One region of the Variovorax xiamenensis genome, then DNA from elsewhere that is predicted to be linked to it. Evidence: predicted binding sites of a transcription regulator. Region 1 holds the regulator's gene; each other region holds the start of a gene.
What was found. The regulator sigma-54, encoded in region 1, starts transcription at its own class of promoters, with help from an activator protein. The targets are predictions, from matches to a motif close to TGGCANGNAANCTGCTTT.
Positions count from the first base shown of each region.

Region 2: SFB74_RS12000 (nitrate- and nitrite sensing domain-containing protein) is a predicted target of sigma-54. The motif match lies at 3,005-3,022, and genes of this name have one in related genera.
Region 3: SFB74_RS20805 (DUF2126 domain-containing protein) is a predicted target of sigma-54. The motif match lies at 2,799-2,816, and genes of this name have one in related genera.

Region 1 covers NZ_CP139038.1:749,679-754,688, reverse strand. The annotation lists gene SFB74_RS03290 (LysE family translocator) at 1-191, shown strand, start outside; gene SFB74_RS03285 (phospholipase D family protein) at 454-2,055, opposite strand; gene rpoN (RNA polymerase factor sigma-54) at 2,069-3,676, opposite strand; gene lptB (LPS export ABC transporter ATP-binding protein) at 3,698-4,492, opposite strand; gene lptA (lipopolysaccharide transport periplasmic protein LptA) at 4,489-5,010, opposite strand, start outside.
Region 2 covers NZ_CP139038.1:2,702,460-2,707,469, forward strand. The annotation lists gene ntrB (nitrate ABC transporter permease) at 1-78, opposite strand, end outside; gene SFB74_RS11995 (CmpA/NrtA family ABC transporter substrate-binding protein) at 89-1,333, opposite strand; gene SFB74_RS12000 (nitrate- and nitrite sensing domain-containing protein) at 1,709-2,974, opposite strand; gene tsaD (tRNA (adenosine(37)-N6)-threonylcarbamoyltransferase complex transferase subunit TsaD) at 3,096-4,142, shown strand; gene SFB74_RS12010 (alpha/beta fold hydrolase) at 4,093-4,836, opposite strand.
Region 3 covers NZ_CP139038.1:4,566,630-4,571,639, forward strand. The annotation lists gene SFB74_RS20795 (oxepin-CoA hydrolase, alternative type) at 1-141, opposite strand, end outside; gene SFB74_RS20800 (DNA internalization-related competence protein ComEC/Rec2) at 301-2,748, opposite strand; gene SFB74_RS20805 (DUF2126 domain-containing protein) at 2,890-5,010, shown strand, end outside.

The sequences.
Region 1 (5,010 bases):
TGGCGCTGGCCGTGCCGGCGGTCATCTTCTGCATCGAGACGGGCTGGTATTCGATCGTCGCGCTGGCGCTGTCGTCGGCGGCGCCGCGCTCGGCCTACCTGCGCTACAAGGTCTGGATCGACCGCGCTGCGGGCGGCGTGATGGGGCTGCTCGGGCTGCGGCTCGTGTGGTCGGCCGTGCGCGGCACCTAGGGCGAATCGACATTCAAACGTGGCCGCGTTGGCTCGCCTTGCACCCGGATGTGCGCAGGGCGGCGCAGGCCAGAGTCATCTCTGGTCAAGCCGGCCGACAAAGCAGGCGGGTGCAAGGCGGGCCAACCCGAAGGGAAGGACGAATGCCGGGCGCATTGCGGCGTTGCGGCTCGCTTGCGTAGCCGAGCTACGCGGCGCTCCCCGCGCCTTGCACTGCGCCCGGCATTCGTCCTTCGCGGCCACGTTTGAATGTCGATTCGCCCTAGAGCAGGCTCTCGGGCGTCAGCGGCGCCAGTATCTCGAGCATGGTCCGGTCCCAGAAGCGGGAGTCGGGCTCCTCGCTCAGCACGGTGAGCTTGCCGGCGTCGTCGCTCACCCACTCGATGCGCGACTCGTTGCTGCCTTCGGCAAAGCGCAGCCTGTAGGCGCCCTGCTGCTTGAGCACGTCGATGAGCTTCAGCGCCTGCTGCGCCATCTCGGGGCTGCGGATGAAGAGGCCGATCTCGGTGTTGTGCGTTTCGGAGCGCGGGTCGAAATTCATCGAGCCGACGAAAAGAATGCGCTGGTCGATCACCGCCGACTTGGCATGCAGCCGGCCCACCGAGGTGCCGAAGAGGCCCAGCCGCACGCTGCTGCGCGTGCGCGTGGTGCTCAGCTCGTAGAGGTCGGCGCCCAGCTTCAGCATGTCGGGGCGGTAGCGGCGGTAGGCGGTGTGCACCAGCGGCTCGTCGGTGGCGGCCAGCGAGTTGGTGACCACGCTGATCTTCACGTTGCGCCCGCGGATCTCGCGCATCACCTCCAGCCCCGAGGCGCCGGGGATCAGGTAGGGCGAGACGATGGTCACCTCGGAGCGGGCGCGGCGCATCTGCTCGACCACGTTGTAGCGCACGCTGTCCACGTCGAGCAGCGGCACGCCGCCGTAGGAAGCTGTCTTGCCGATCACGCGCTCGGGCGAATCGGCATACGCCTCGGCGGTGGTCCAGATCAGGCCGAGCTTGCCGGCGTCGAGGTCTTCCGCCATCGGGCTGTAGCCGAGCAGGTCGTTGGGCGCGGGCTTCGGCGGCGGCGGCGTGGTGTCGGGGCCGGTGGCGAGCTCGAAGCGCTTCTGCAGCTCCTCGCGCGAGAGACTGCTGCCGGCCACCGACTGGATCGGCCGCACGTAGACGCTGTTCCAGTACTGGTCGAAGAGGCTGCCCAGGCGCGGGATGAGCGCGCCGGTGACGAAGGTGTCGAGGTCGATGAAGTTCTCGCCCGCGGTGCGCCTGAAGTACTGGTTGCCGATGTTGCGCCCGCCAGCCACCGCCATCGCGCCGTCGGCGATGAAGAGCTTGTTGTGCATGCGGCGATTGACGCGGCTGAAGTCGAAGAGCGAGGCGGTGAAGCGCTTCAGCAGGCTGCCGCGCCCGGCCGGAAAGGGGTTGAACAGCCGCAGCTCCACGTTGGGCGTGGCGGCGAGGCCGAGCAGCAGCTCGTCTTCGCCGGAGGTGTAGAGGTCGTCCATCAGCAGCCGCACGCGCACGCCGCGCTGGGCGGCGTCGCGCAGGGTGCGCAGCAGGTAGCGGCCGGTCTCGTCGTTCTCGATCTGGTAGTACTGCACGTCGAGCGTGCGCTGCGCGCGGCGGGCCAGCTGGATGCGGGTGTCGAAGGCGAAGTCGCCGCCGGGCATCAGGCGGAAACCGCTGAGGTCGGGGTCGGGCTGGGAAGCCAGCGCGATCTTGCCGAGCGCGGTGTCGGCCGAGACGGCCATGGCCTTGGTGGGTGTGCGCGGTGCCTCGTCGGGCAGCGTGGCGCAGCCTGCGAGCAGCAGCACCGCCACCATGGCGAAGACCCAATGCCCACAGCGCGACATCAGGCCTCGGTTCATCGGCGGTGTCTTTCTACAGGGCCTTGCGAAGATTGGCGGGCGCGATGCGCAGCGCCTCGCGGTACTTGGCGACGGTGCGGCGCGCGCACTCGATGCCCTGCTCCTTCAGCATCTCGGAGATCTGGCTGTCCGACAGCGGCTTCTTCACGCTCTCGGAGCCGACGAACTGCTTGATGAGCGCGCGCACCGCGGTGCTCGATGCGTTGCCGCCGGTCTCGGTGCCCAGCGCCGAGCCGAAGAAGTACTTGAGCTCGACCGTGCCGAAGGGCGTGGCCATGTACTTGGCGGTGGTCACGCGCGAGATGGTCGATTCGTGCAGGCCCAGCTCGTCGGCGATCTCGCGCAGCACCAGCGGACGCATGGCCAGCTCGCCGTGCACGAAGTAGCTCTTCTGCCGCTCGACGATGGCGTTGCTCACGCGCAGGATGGTGTCGAAGCGCTGCTGGATGTTCTTGATGAACCAGCGCGCCTCCTGCAGCCGCTGCGACAGCGCCTGGCTGCCCTCGCCCTTGTGCGACTTGAGCGCGCCGGCGTAGATGTCGTGCACGCGCAGGCGCGGCATGACCTCGGGGTTGAGCATGACGCGGAACTTCACGTTCGTGCCGCGCCCCGTCTTGGTGACGATCACGTCGGGAATGATGATGTTGCGCTCGACGTCGACGAAGCTGCGGCCCGGCTTGGGCTCCAGCCGCGCGATGACCTGCAGCGCCGAGCGCACCAGCTCCTCGTTGCTGCGGGTGAGCGTGGCAAGGCGCTTGAAGTCGCGGCGCGCGAGCAGCTCCATCGGCTGCTTGCAGATGGCGATGGCGGTCTTGCGGACCTGCTCTTCTTCCTCGGTCTCGTCGTCGCTGGCCATGGCGCGCAGCTGGATGCTCAGGCATTCGCCCAGGTCGCGCGCGCCGACACCGGCGGGCTCCAGGCTCTGCAGCAGGCCGAGCGCCACCTGGAAGTGGTGCACGAGGTCGTCGAACTGGTCGTTGTCGTCGCCGGCCAGGCCCGAGGCGAGCGCGGGCAGCGAGTCTTCGAGGTAGCCGTCGTCGTTGAGCGATTCGATGAGAAAGCGCAGCGCGGCGCTGTCGTTCTCGCTCAGCCGCAGGCTCAGCGCCTGGCGGTGCAGGAAGGACTGCAGCGACTCCTGGCTGCGCGCGAGCTCGGTGGCATCGGCGCGATCGTCGTCGCCGGCGTTGTTCTGGCGCGCCGGGGCGTCGCCGCCCCATTCGCTGTCGTCGGGCGCCATGTCGACGGTGCCATCGCCTTCCCAGTCGGGCTCGCGCTCGGCGATTTCGGCGGCGGGGCCGTCGGAGTCGGCGGCCGCGGTGGAGCTGGTTTCGGAAGAGGTCGTGGCGGCCGGGCCGGGCGCCGTGGGCGCGAAGTCGCTTTCGCCGCCCTCGCCACCGTCACCGCCGTCGTCGCGCGGGATCGGAGCGTCCGCCGTCTCGAGCCCGAATTCCTCGCGCACGGCTTCCTCGGCGGTGCGCTCGAGAAAGGGGTTCTCGTCGAGCATCTGCTCCACCTCCTGGCTCAGCTCGAGCGTGGAGAGTTGGAGCAGCCTGATCGACTGCTGCAGCTGCGGCGTGAGTGCCAGATGCTGCGAAACGCGAAGGGACAGCCCTTGCTTCATGGTGGAAACCGCCCCCGCCCCTTACATGCGGAAGTGCTCGCCCAGGTACACCCTGCGTACCTCGGCGTTGTCGACGATCTCCGAAGGCGTGCCTTGTGCCAGCACGTGCCCGTCGCTGATGATGAAGGCGTGGTCGCAGATGCCCAGCGTCTCGCGCACGTTGTGGTCGGTGATGAGCACGCCGATGCCGCGCTCCTTCAGGAAGCTGATGATCCGCTGGATCTCGATCACCGCGATGGGGTCGATGCCGGCGAAGGGCTCGTCCAGCAGGATGAAGCGCGGCTGCGTGGCCAGCGCGCGCGCGATCTCGACGCGGCGGCGCTCGCCGCCCGACAGCGCCAGCGCAGGCGAATCGCGCAGGTGGTCGACGCGCAGGTCGGCCAGCAGGTCGGTCAGGCGCTCCTCGATGTGCTCCTTCGACAGGGCCACCATCTTGCCGTTCGCGTCGGGCTCGCTCTGGAGCTCGAGCACGGCGCGCACGTTTTCCTCGACCGTGAGCTTGCGGAAGATCGAGGCTTCCTGCGGCAGGTAGCTCAGGCCCATGCGGGCGCGGCGGTGGATCGGCATGTGGGCGATCGGCTCGCCGTCGATGGTGATGTCGCCGGCGTCGGCGCGCACCAGGCCCACGATCATGTAGAACGAGGTGGTCTTGCCGGCGCCGTTCGGCCCGAGCAGCCCGACGACTTCGCCCTTCTGCACGTCGAGCGAGACGTCCTTGACGACCGTGCGGCTGCCGTAGCTCTTCTTCAGGCCGCGCGCGACCAGGCGGCTGCCCGGTGCGCCGTTGGCGTCCTGCGTTCCTGCGGATTCGATCACTTGCGCGTGTCTCCCTGGTCACTGCCGAGCGTGGTGCTCTGGCGCAGGCCCTTGCCGGGCGCCGGGGTGGGAGCCGGCGGCGGTGCCTTCGCACCGGCCGGGGCCGAGGCGCCGGCAGCCGGGGCGGTGGCGGCCTTGGGGGTGAGGATGGTCCTGACGCGTCCGCCCGGGGCCGAGGCGTTCACGGCGGTGTTCGGCGGCACGGTGGAACCGTTGACGGTGTAGGTGTCATTGCTCTGGTCGTAGACGATCAGCGCGCCCTGGCTCTCGTCGTTCGGGGTGGCGCCCAGCAGCCGGCGCATGGTCGCGTTGCGGATGAACTTGACGTTGTCGGCGCGGCTGTCGTACTCGATGACTTCCGACTCGCCCTCGATCCACTCGTCGGGCGCATTGCGCTTCTGCTTGTAGTAGGCCCGCTTGCCCGGTGCCGCGGTGACCACGCCGTACTGGTAGCCCTCGGCGTCCTGGCGCACATCCAGCCGCGCGCCGCGGATGATGATCGTGCCCTTTGTCACCAA
Region 2 (5,010 bases), 2.0 Mb from region 1:
GGCCGGCTTGGCCGGGGCGGAAGGCGCCGACTGCGCGGCGGCCACATCGAGCGGCGAGTGGAAGACTGCGCTGACCATGGTGTTCTCCCTATGCATGGAGCTTGAAGGAATCGGCGTACTTCTTCGGGTCCTTGCCGTCCCAGACGGAGCCGTCGAAGAGCTTGCTGCTGCGCATCGCGTCCTTGGGCACCGGCGTCTGCGTGGCTGCGGCGGCCTGCTTATAGATGTCGATGCGGTTGATCTCGGTGGCCACCTTCAGGTAGTCGGGGTGCTCCTTCAGCAGGCCCCAGCGCTTGTGCTGCGTGAGGAACCACATGCCGTCCGACAGGTACGGGAAGTTCACGGCGCCGCCGTTGTAGAACTTCATGTGGTTGGGGTCGTCCCAGCTCTTGCCCAGGCCGTTGGTGTAGCGGCCCAGGATGCGCTGGTTGATGGCGTCCACGCTGGTGTTGACGTAGCTCTTGTCGGCGATGGTCTCGGCCATCTTGTTCTTGTTCTGCAGGCCGGTGTCGATCCACTTGCCGGCCTCCAGGATCGCGGCGGTCACGGCGCGTGCCGTGTTGGGGTACTTCTTCGCGAACTCGCCGGTGGTGCCCAGCACCTTCTCGGGGTGGTCCTTCCAGATGTCCTGCGTGGTGATGGCGGTGATGCCGATGCCGTCCATGATGGCGCGCTGGCCCCAGGGCTCGCCCACGCAGTAGCCGTCCATGTTGCCCACGCGCATGTTGGCCACCATCTGCGGAGGCGGCACGGTGATGTTCTTCACGTCCTTGAACGGGTCGATGCCGGCCGACGCGAGCCAGTAGTAGAGCCACATGGCGTGCGTGCCGGTGGGGAAGGTCTGCGCGAAGGTGTATTCGCGCTTCTCGCTGGCGATGAGCTTGGCGAGCGATGCGGCATCGACCGCGCCCTTGTCGGCGAGCTTCTTCGACAGCGTGATGGCCTGGCCGTTGTTGTTCAGGGTCATGAGCACGGCCATGTCCTTCTTCGGGCCGCTCAGGCCCAGGTGCATGCCGTAGACCAGGCCGTAGAGCACGTGGGCGAAATCGAGCTCGCCGTTGGCCAGCTTGTCGCGCACGCCGGCCCAGCTGGCTTCCTTGCTGGGCACGATCTTCACGCCGTATTTCTTGTCGATGCCCAGCACCGAGGCCATCACCACGCTGGCGCAGTCGGTCAGCGGGATAAAGCCGATCTTCACTTCTTCCTTCTCGGGCTTGTCCGAGCCCTGGGCCCAGACGGCCGCGCGCAGGGCGGGATCGATGCCCACGGCGCCGATGGCTGCGGCTTGCAGGACGCGGCGTCGGCTGAGGCGGGTTTTGAGCAGGTCGGTCATGGGGCGGGGCTCCGGTTGAAGACGAACAAACGACAAGGAAGAAAGACAAAAACGAAAAGGCGTCCGCACCACGCACGGGCTGCTCGAAAACGAGCCCTTGCGGGATGGGGACGCCTTTGTCCGGTTCGGTGGGGAGACACCCGCCGTTGGGTGCCGCCCTGCCTGAAGGCCTTTGGGGGCCTGCGAAACTTTCGCTTGCAAGCGGTGTGCCAGCCTTTGCAGGCAGGGCCTGCTATCAGGAAAGTAGCTGCATGCGGCGGGCCGTCGCGGGTGAAGCTCCAATCGGGCCGATCGGACCGATCAGGCCGACTGCAGGAGATGGCACGGTTGTTGTGCAGTGCACCAAGTTGAACGGCCGTGCCCGCCGCGGCTGCCTCAGCGCGGCGGTGCGCGATCGAGCATGGGCAGGTAGTCGGCCATCGCGAGCATCGACTCGGCCACGTCCACCAGCCTGCGCTTCTGGTTCATGGCGGTCTGGCGCAGCATCTTGTGGGCTTCTTCCTCGCTGAGGCGGCGGTGCGCCATCAGCAGGCCCTTGGCGCGCTCGACGATCTTGCGTTCGTTGAGCGAGGCGCGCACGGTCTCGAGCTCGTCGCTCATGGCCTGCAGCCGCTGCGACTGCTCCCGGACCATGTCGAGCACCGAGCGCTCCAGGTGGCGCCCGAACTGGGCGGGCGCGGCTGCCTGCGCGTCGGCGTCGTCGAAGAAGAGGGCGCCGGCCTGCGGCGTGAGCGTGTCGAGCAGCCGGCGGTATTCGCGCAGCTCGCTGCGCGCCTGCGCGGTCTTGTGCTCGCAGAGCGCGCGCAGGTCGGCGGCCAGGCGGTCCTCGACGGTCTTCATGGCGTCGATGCGGCGGGTGCAGCAGTCGAACCAGTCCTGGCTCAGCGGCACGTCGGCCGGCGCCGCGATGCCGCCGCGCCGGCGGATGCGCTCGAGCTCGGCGACGTCCGCATCGGGCTGGCTGTCGCGCCAGAGCGCGAGCACCGCCTCGCCCGAAAAGTCGGTGAACACCTGGAAGCAGCGCTCCTGCGATTCGATCAGGTGCAGCCACTGCAGGCGCTGCGCCTCGTCGCTGCGGCCCAGCGCGAGCGCGGCGGCGCCGAATGCGCGCTCCTGGCCTGCGAACTCCTTGCCCTGCATGAAGTTGAACATCGCGACCAGCAGGCGCGAGATCTCGGGGTCGGTGGCGCCGTCGGCCGCTTCGAACACCACCGAGAGCAGCCCTGCGACCAGCTTGGCGAAGGCGGCGGTGGACTGGGCCGGCTTCAGCTCCTGCGCATCGATGCGGCGGCGCAGGGCGGGCAGGGCATCGAGGCCCGGAAGCACCCAGGCGATGCGGCTGAAGAGGCGCGCGTTGTTGCCGGCGTCGGCGCCGCGGTGGTAGTTGTCGGCCTCGAGCTGGTCGAAACCGGCGCGCACCTCCTGCTCGAGCACCATGCATTCGGCGATCTGCGGGCAGCGCTGTTCGGCGAAACGGCCGCCGCGCGAGGTGAGGAACATGTTCGACATGCCGCGCTCGCGCTGCAGCGCGTGGACCAGCCGGCCGATCAGGCCCACCAGCTCGCTCGTGCGGGCGAGCCGGTCCAGCTCGTCGATTTCGCAGCGGCGGGCGGCGATGAGGAAGCTCAGTCCGGATTTCATGGCGTGGGGCGCGGGGCTCTGTGTCCGGTCACTGCAACATCCGTGCCTCAAGGAGGCGGAACGCGGCACCGTTTGCCCCTTCCCGGGCGCCGGCCGGGAGGTGCCGCCTACACTCGGCGGCATGCTCTTGTTGGGAATCGAATCATCCTGCGATGAAACCGGCGTGGCGCTGGTCGAGTCGCAAGGCGACGCGCTGCCGGTGCTGCGTTCGCACGCGTTGCACAGCCAGATCGCCATGCACCAGGCCTACGGCGGCGTGGTGCCCGAACTGGCCAGCCGCGACCACATCCGCCGCGTGCTGCCGCTGACCGAGACGGTCATGGCCGAAGCCGGCCGTTCGCTGGACGAGATCGACGTGGTGGCCTACACGCGCGGGCCGGGCCTGGCGGGCGCACTGCTGGTGGGCGCGGGCGTGGCCTGCGCGCTGGGCGTGGCGCTGGGCAAGCCGGTGCTGGGGGTGCATCACCTCGAAGGGCATCTGCTGTCGCCGTTCCTGAGCGCCGATCCGCCGGAGTTTCCGTTCGTCGCGCTGCTGGTGTCGGGCGGCCACACGCAGCTGATGCGGGTGGATGGCGTGGGGCGCTACGAGCTGCTCGGCGAGACCATCGACGACGCGGCCGGCGAGGCCTTCGACAAGAGCGCCAAGCTCATGGGGCTTCCGTACCCAGGCGGCCCATGGCTCGCGAAGCTGGCGGAAGGCGGCGATGCCGCGGCCTTCAAGCTGCCGCGGCCGCTGCTGCACAGCGGCGATCTCGACTTCTCCTTTGCCGGCCTGAAGACGGCCGTGCTCACGCAGGCCAAGAAGCTGGGCGACGAACTCGAGGCCCGCAAGGCGGATCTGGCTGCATCCACGCAGGCGGCCATCGTCGAGGTGCTGCTGAAGAAATCGCTCTCGGCGCTCGACCAGACCGGGCTCAAGCGGCTGGTGGTGGCGGGCGGCGTGGGGGCCAACAGGAGCCTGCGCGAGCAGCTGAATGCCGCGTGCGCGAAGCGCAAGGTGCGGGTGCACTACCCCGAGCTGCACCTGTGCACCGACAACGGCGCCATGATCGCCATGGCCGCCGCGATGCGCCTGCAGTCGGGGCTGTCGCAGGCAAGCGAGCGCTATGCCTTCGACGTCAGGCCGCGATGGCCCATGGCTTCGCTGTCGCTACCTGAGACTGCGTAATCGTTTGCTTCGACGACCGGCCGACGGCCGGCAGCGGCAACACGTCCAGCACATTGCGCCATAGCTGGCGCCATTGCGGCCAGTCGTGGCCGCCCTCGATCGTGAAGACCTGCTCCGGCGGCAGGGCGTCGGCCAGCAGCTTGTGGTTGCTGGCGAAGCGGTCGTCCAGCCCGAAGCCCAGGTACAGCCGCGGCAGGTTCTTCGACGGCTTGGCCGACAGGTACTGCTGGAAGAAGGGCCAGAGCTTGCGGTCCGGCTCTTCGTCGGGCTGCGGTCCGGTGGGCGCCTGCCAGGTGCGCAGGCCGCCGGCCTTCTTGATTTCCGCGCCGAGCACCCGGCGCCCGAGGTAGGGCGCGAGCGCCACGATGCCGTCCACCGAACCCGGCCGCGCCAGTTCGTGGATCAGCGCGCCGAAGCCGCCGATGGAAATGCCCACGAGCCAGATCGACTTGTAGCCCTTGGCGCGCTGCGGCTCGATGACCTCGGTGTGCAGGCGGTCGCTGAGGGTCTGCTCGTAGTAGTAGGAGACGTCCGCGTCCACCAGCAGTGCGTCGGCCGCCAGGTGGCGTTCGCGCACGGCGGCGATGAATCCTTCGCGCTCGAACTCGTCGGGCTTGAGGTACGCGCCTGGCAGGAACACCAGGAGCGTGTCGGATTGTTCGTCGGGATTTGCGGGCTGGAGATGTGTATTCATGGTGCCTTGAGGGGGCACCCGAACCGCACCGTCGGGAAATCAGTGCGTTTACAAGACGCCCACGAAGAAGAAAGTTCTAAAAAAACGTCACATGATGTGACGTTAATCCAGCGCTATTGTGAATAAGGTGCTCGTTTAATGTCAAAAACGGGGTCTTACTAACATTTTCCTCTT
Region 3 (5,010 bases), 3.4 Mb from region 1:
GACCGAGGGATTGATGGCGTTGCGCGCCTCGGGGTTGCTCAGCGTCAGGACCAGCACCGGGCCGTCTCGGTGCATATCGAGCCGCGCGCCCGACGCAGGCGCGGCGCTCACGCTGGTGATGGCCGGAACCGCCGTGGTCATGAAACGCACCTCGAAATCATGCCCGGCCGCGAGCGCGGATGGTCGTACATATTGCCCCCTTGTCGTCGAGTTGTAGCTAAACGATACAACGCGGAAGCCTCCTGCGCAGATTCAATTCGATGAGTACTTTCAAGCTACTTTTGACAACTAATTCACATTTCAGGAATCCGGCGGCCCGCCCAAGGATGGGCGGTGCTGCCAGTACCGGGCGCGGCGCTCGCGCTCGCAGGCCACGTCGGCCGGACGCAGGCTGCTCCAGTGCGCGGCGCCGCAGCGGGTGTTCTCGATCAGTGCCACGCCGCGCTCGCGGTAGCGCGTCGCCACCTCCTGCGCCGGATGGCCGAAGCGGTTGCGGTATCCCGCCTGCACGAGGGCGATGCGAGGCTGCACCGCATCGAGGAACGCCGCGCCCGACGAAGTCTTGCTCCCATGATGCGGCGCCAGCAGCACATCGGCGCGCAGCAACTGCGGCGTGCGCATGACGAGCGCCGTCTCCTGCAGCCGCTCGATGTCGCCTGCCAGCAGCGCCGCCGCGCGCCCGTTGTCGATGCGCAGCACGCACGACACGGCGTTGGGTTTGCTGAAACTGCGGTAGTCGCTCTCGAAGGGATGCAGCACCTCGAAGCGCACGCCGTCCCAGCTCCACGACTGCCCCGCCTCGCAGCGCCTTGCCGCGCGCATCGCCTGCAGCGGGTGCGCGGCCTCGATGGAGCTCAGCAGCGCAGCTTCGGGCTGCATCGCGAGCACCGCCGGCGCGCCGCCGGTGTGATCGGTGTCGCGATGGCTCACCACCAGCGTGTCCAGCTGCTCGCCGTACGCCCGCAGCAGCGGCACGAGCACGCGGTGGCCCGCATCGCTTTCGAGGCTGTAGCGCGGGCCGGCGTCGTAGAGCAGGCTGTGCGTGGCGGTACGCACGAGCACCGCGTTGCCCTGGCCGATGTCAGCGGCGAGCAGTTCGAACTCGCCGGCCGGAGGCCGGGGCGCCTGCCACAGCAGCACGGGCAGGAGCAGCGGAACGCCGAGACCGCGCATCGGCCAAGGCAGCCGCATGACCAGCAACGCGCCGCCGCCCACGCCGCAGGCGGCGAGCCACCAGGGCGGCGCGGCCATCGACAGCGTGGCATGCGGCAGCCCGGCCAGCCACTGCAGCAACAGCCCCAGCGCCTGCACGGCCATGGCCGCCAGGTCCCACGACGGCGGCACGACCATGCCGAACATGGCCAGCGGCGTGATCACGAGCGTGACCCAGGGTATGGCCACCGCATTGGCCAGCAGGCCGATCAGCGACACCTGCTGGAACAGCAGCAGGCTCAGCGGCGTGATCGCCAGCGTGATGGTCCATTGCTCGCGGAAGAAGCGCAGCAGGCGAAAGGCCGCGCCGCCCTGCTGCTCGCCCGGCGCCGCGGCGTCGCTCGCGAAGAGCACGCCCACCGCCACGAAGCTCAGCCAGAAGCCCGCCTGCATCGGGGCCCACGGATCGAGCGCCACCACCACGGCCGCCGTCAGCAGCCACACGTTCGGCCAGGGCCAGCGCCGTCCGGAGAGGCGCAGCAAAGCGACCGTCGCCAGCATCCAGACCGTGCGCTGCGAAGGCACGCCCCAGCCGCTGAAAAGCGCATAGAGCGTGGCCAGCAGCACGCCGCCGACCAGCGCCGCCTGCTGCGCGGGCAGCCACAGCATCAACCGCGTGCTTCGTCTCCAGAGCAGGCCAACGACATGCGCGGCGAGCCACGCGAACATCGTGACGTGCAGGCCCGAGATCGACATCAGGTGCGCCACGCCCGTGGCACGGAACACGTCCCAGCCTGCCCGGTCGATGGCGTTCTGGTCGCCGGTGACCAGGGCGGCGATCACGCCCGCCTGCGCGCGATCGGGCACGCGCTCGAAGACGGCATCGCGCACCGATTCACGGGCGCGCTCGATGGGGTGCCGCCAGGTGGTGCCGAGCAGCACGGGCGCAGTGTCGCGCGCGCCGGTTCGCACATGGCCGCTGGCCTGCAGGCCCTGTTCCCACATCCAGAGTTCGCTGTCGAAACCGTGGGGGTTGCGGCTGCCATGTGGCGCCTTGAGACGCACCGCAAGGCTCCAACGCTCGCCCGCATGCGGGGACGCGCCGGCAACGACGGCCGGCGGCGTGCGGCTCCAGAGGCTGGAGCCCTCCGCATACCAGCCGAGCGCGATGCGATCGGGTACGGCGGGCCGGCCCGGCAGGTCCGGGTCGGTCCATTGCGCGGATTCGACATCCAGGGTGAAGCGCGTGCCGGCCTCGTTGCGCTGGGGCATCTCCGACACGACGCCCGTGACGCGCAGGTCGAGCCCTTCGAGCGCCGGATCGAGCGCGCCTTTCGCATAGACCACCGCGCGCCATCCCGCGAGCCCCGCGCCGGCCATCGCTGCGCACACCAGGGCGATCAGCAGGAGCGTCCTGCCGGGCATGCGCCGCCACCACATGCCGGCCATGCCGATGCCCAGCAAGCCGGCATAGGCCCACGCCGGCCAGAGCATCGGCTGCTGCAGTTGCAGGGCGGCGCCCAGCAGCGAACCACCCAATGCGGCGAACGCTCCGGCGCCGCCCACGGCCCGCTCGGACGCACGAAACCGCGTCATCGGACAACTCCCGAATCCATGATGCAAACCCTCCCCAAACTCGCGCTCAGTGGCGCGTTAATTGCTAAGCATCTCGGCTAGTATGCGTCTCACCAGAGACATCTTCTCGATGCAATCTGCCAGCACTGCACACAAAAACGCATGTCAATTCACGCCGCGCTCCACCACGTCACCCACTACAAGTACGACCGCCTGGTGCAGCTGGGCCCGCAGGTCGTGCGCCTGCGGCCCGCGCCGCATTGCCGCAGCAACGTCATCTCCTACTCGCTGCGGGTCGAGCCAGCCGAACACTTCGTCAACTGGATGCAGGACCCGTTCGCCAACTACCAGGCGCGGCTCGTGTTTCCCGAGAAGACGCGCGAGTTCAAGGTCACGGTCGACCTCGTGGTCGAGATGGCGGTCTACAACCCCTTCGACTTCTTCCTCGAGCCCCAGGCGGAGAACTTCCCGTTCAAGTACAAGCCCTCGCAGGCCGAGGAGCTCGCCCCCTACCTCGTGGCCGACCCGGTCACGCCGCTGCTGCAGGCCTACCTCGACAAGATCGACCACAAGGAGCAGCGCACCATCGACTTCCTGGTCGGCATCAACCAGCAGGTCCAGAAGGACGTCAACTACCTGATCCGCATGGAGCCCGGCGTGCAGACGCCGGAAGAAACGCTGGCCAACGGCAGCGGCTCCTGCCGCGACTCGGGCTGGCTGCTGGTGCAGTTGCTGCGCCACTGCGGGCTGGCCGCGCGCTTCGTCTCGGGCTACCTGATCCAGCTCACGCCCGACGTGAAAGCGCTCGACGGCCCAAGCGGCACCACGGTCGACTTCACCGACCTGCACGCCTGGTGCGAGGTGTTCCTGCCCGGCGCCGGATGGATCGGCCTCGACGCCACCTCGGGCCTGCTGGCAGGCGAGGGCCACATCCCGCTGGCCTGCACGCCGACGCCTTCGAGCGCCGCGCCCATCGAGGGCGGTGTCGACGAATCCGAGGTCGAGTTCGGCCACGACATGAAGGTCACGCGCATCTACGAGTCGCCGCGCGTGACCAAGCCCTACACCGAAGACCAGTGGGCCGAGGTGCTGGCGCTGGGCGAAGCGGTCGATGCGCGCCTGAAGGCCGGCGACGTGCGCCTGACCATGGGCGGCGAGCCCACCTACGTGGCCACCACCGACCGCGACGCGCCCGAGTGGAACACCGACGCGCTCGGCCCCACCAAGCGCGGCTACGCCACCGAACTCGTGCACAAGCTGCGCGCCGAATACGGCAAGGGCGGCTTTCTGCACTTCGGCCAGGGCAAGTGGTATCCGGGCGAGCAGCTGCCGCGCTGGGCGCTGTCGATCTTCTGGCGCGCCGACGGCCAGCCGCTGTGGCACGACCCCGACCTGTTCGCCGACGAGCGCTTTCCCACGCACTACACGAGCGAGGACGCGCGCCGCTTCACGAACCTGCTCGCGCACAAGCTGGGCCTCACCGAGCGCTACATCCAGCCGGGCTACGAGGACATCTACTACTACCTCTGGCGCGAACGCCGCCTGCCGGTCAACGTCGATCCCTTCGACTCGAAGCTCGACGACGAGCTCGAGCGCGTGCGCCTGCGCCGCGTGTTCACGCAGAAGCTCGACGCGGTGATCGGCTACATGCTGCCCATCGAGCCCGGCAACGCGACCGGAGACGCTCCCGCGCTCTCGGGCCCGGCCTGGAAGACCGGCCCCTGGTTCCTGCGCGACGACCGGCTCTACCTGATCCCGGGCGACTCGCCCATGGGCTACCGCCTGCCGCTCGACTCGCAGCCGTGGGCCAGCAAGGGTGACTACCCCTACATGATCGAGCGCGACCCGAACGCGCCGCGCGGCGCGCTGCCGAGCGGAGCCGACTATCGCGCGCGCTACGCCGTTGGCACGGGCGGCGCGAGCAGCACGGGTGAAGCGGGCGGCGCAGGGGCCGACCTCGGTTCCGTGCCCTATGCCTTCGGCACGCCGCCGGTCGTGCCCTCCTCGCTGCGCATGCAGACGCCGGGCGCCGCGAGCGACGGCGAAGGCGACGGCGCGGACGACAACGACTCCACCGGCTCCACCACCACCCGCCAGCCCCTGCGCGGCGAATCGGCCCACTGGATCACCCGCACCGCGCTGTGCGTCGAAGTGCGCGACCCGCGCCGCGCCAACGGCCCCGCAGCCGAGAAGAAGGGCAACGCCTCGGGCGTGCTCTACGTCTTCATGCCGCCGCTGGCCCGCCTGGAGGACTATCTCGACCTCGTCGCGGCCGTGGAAGCC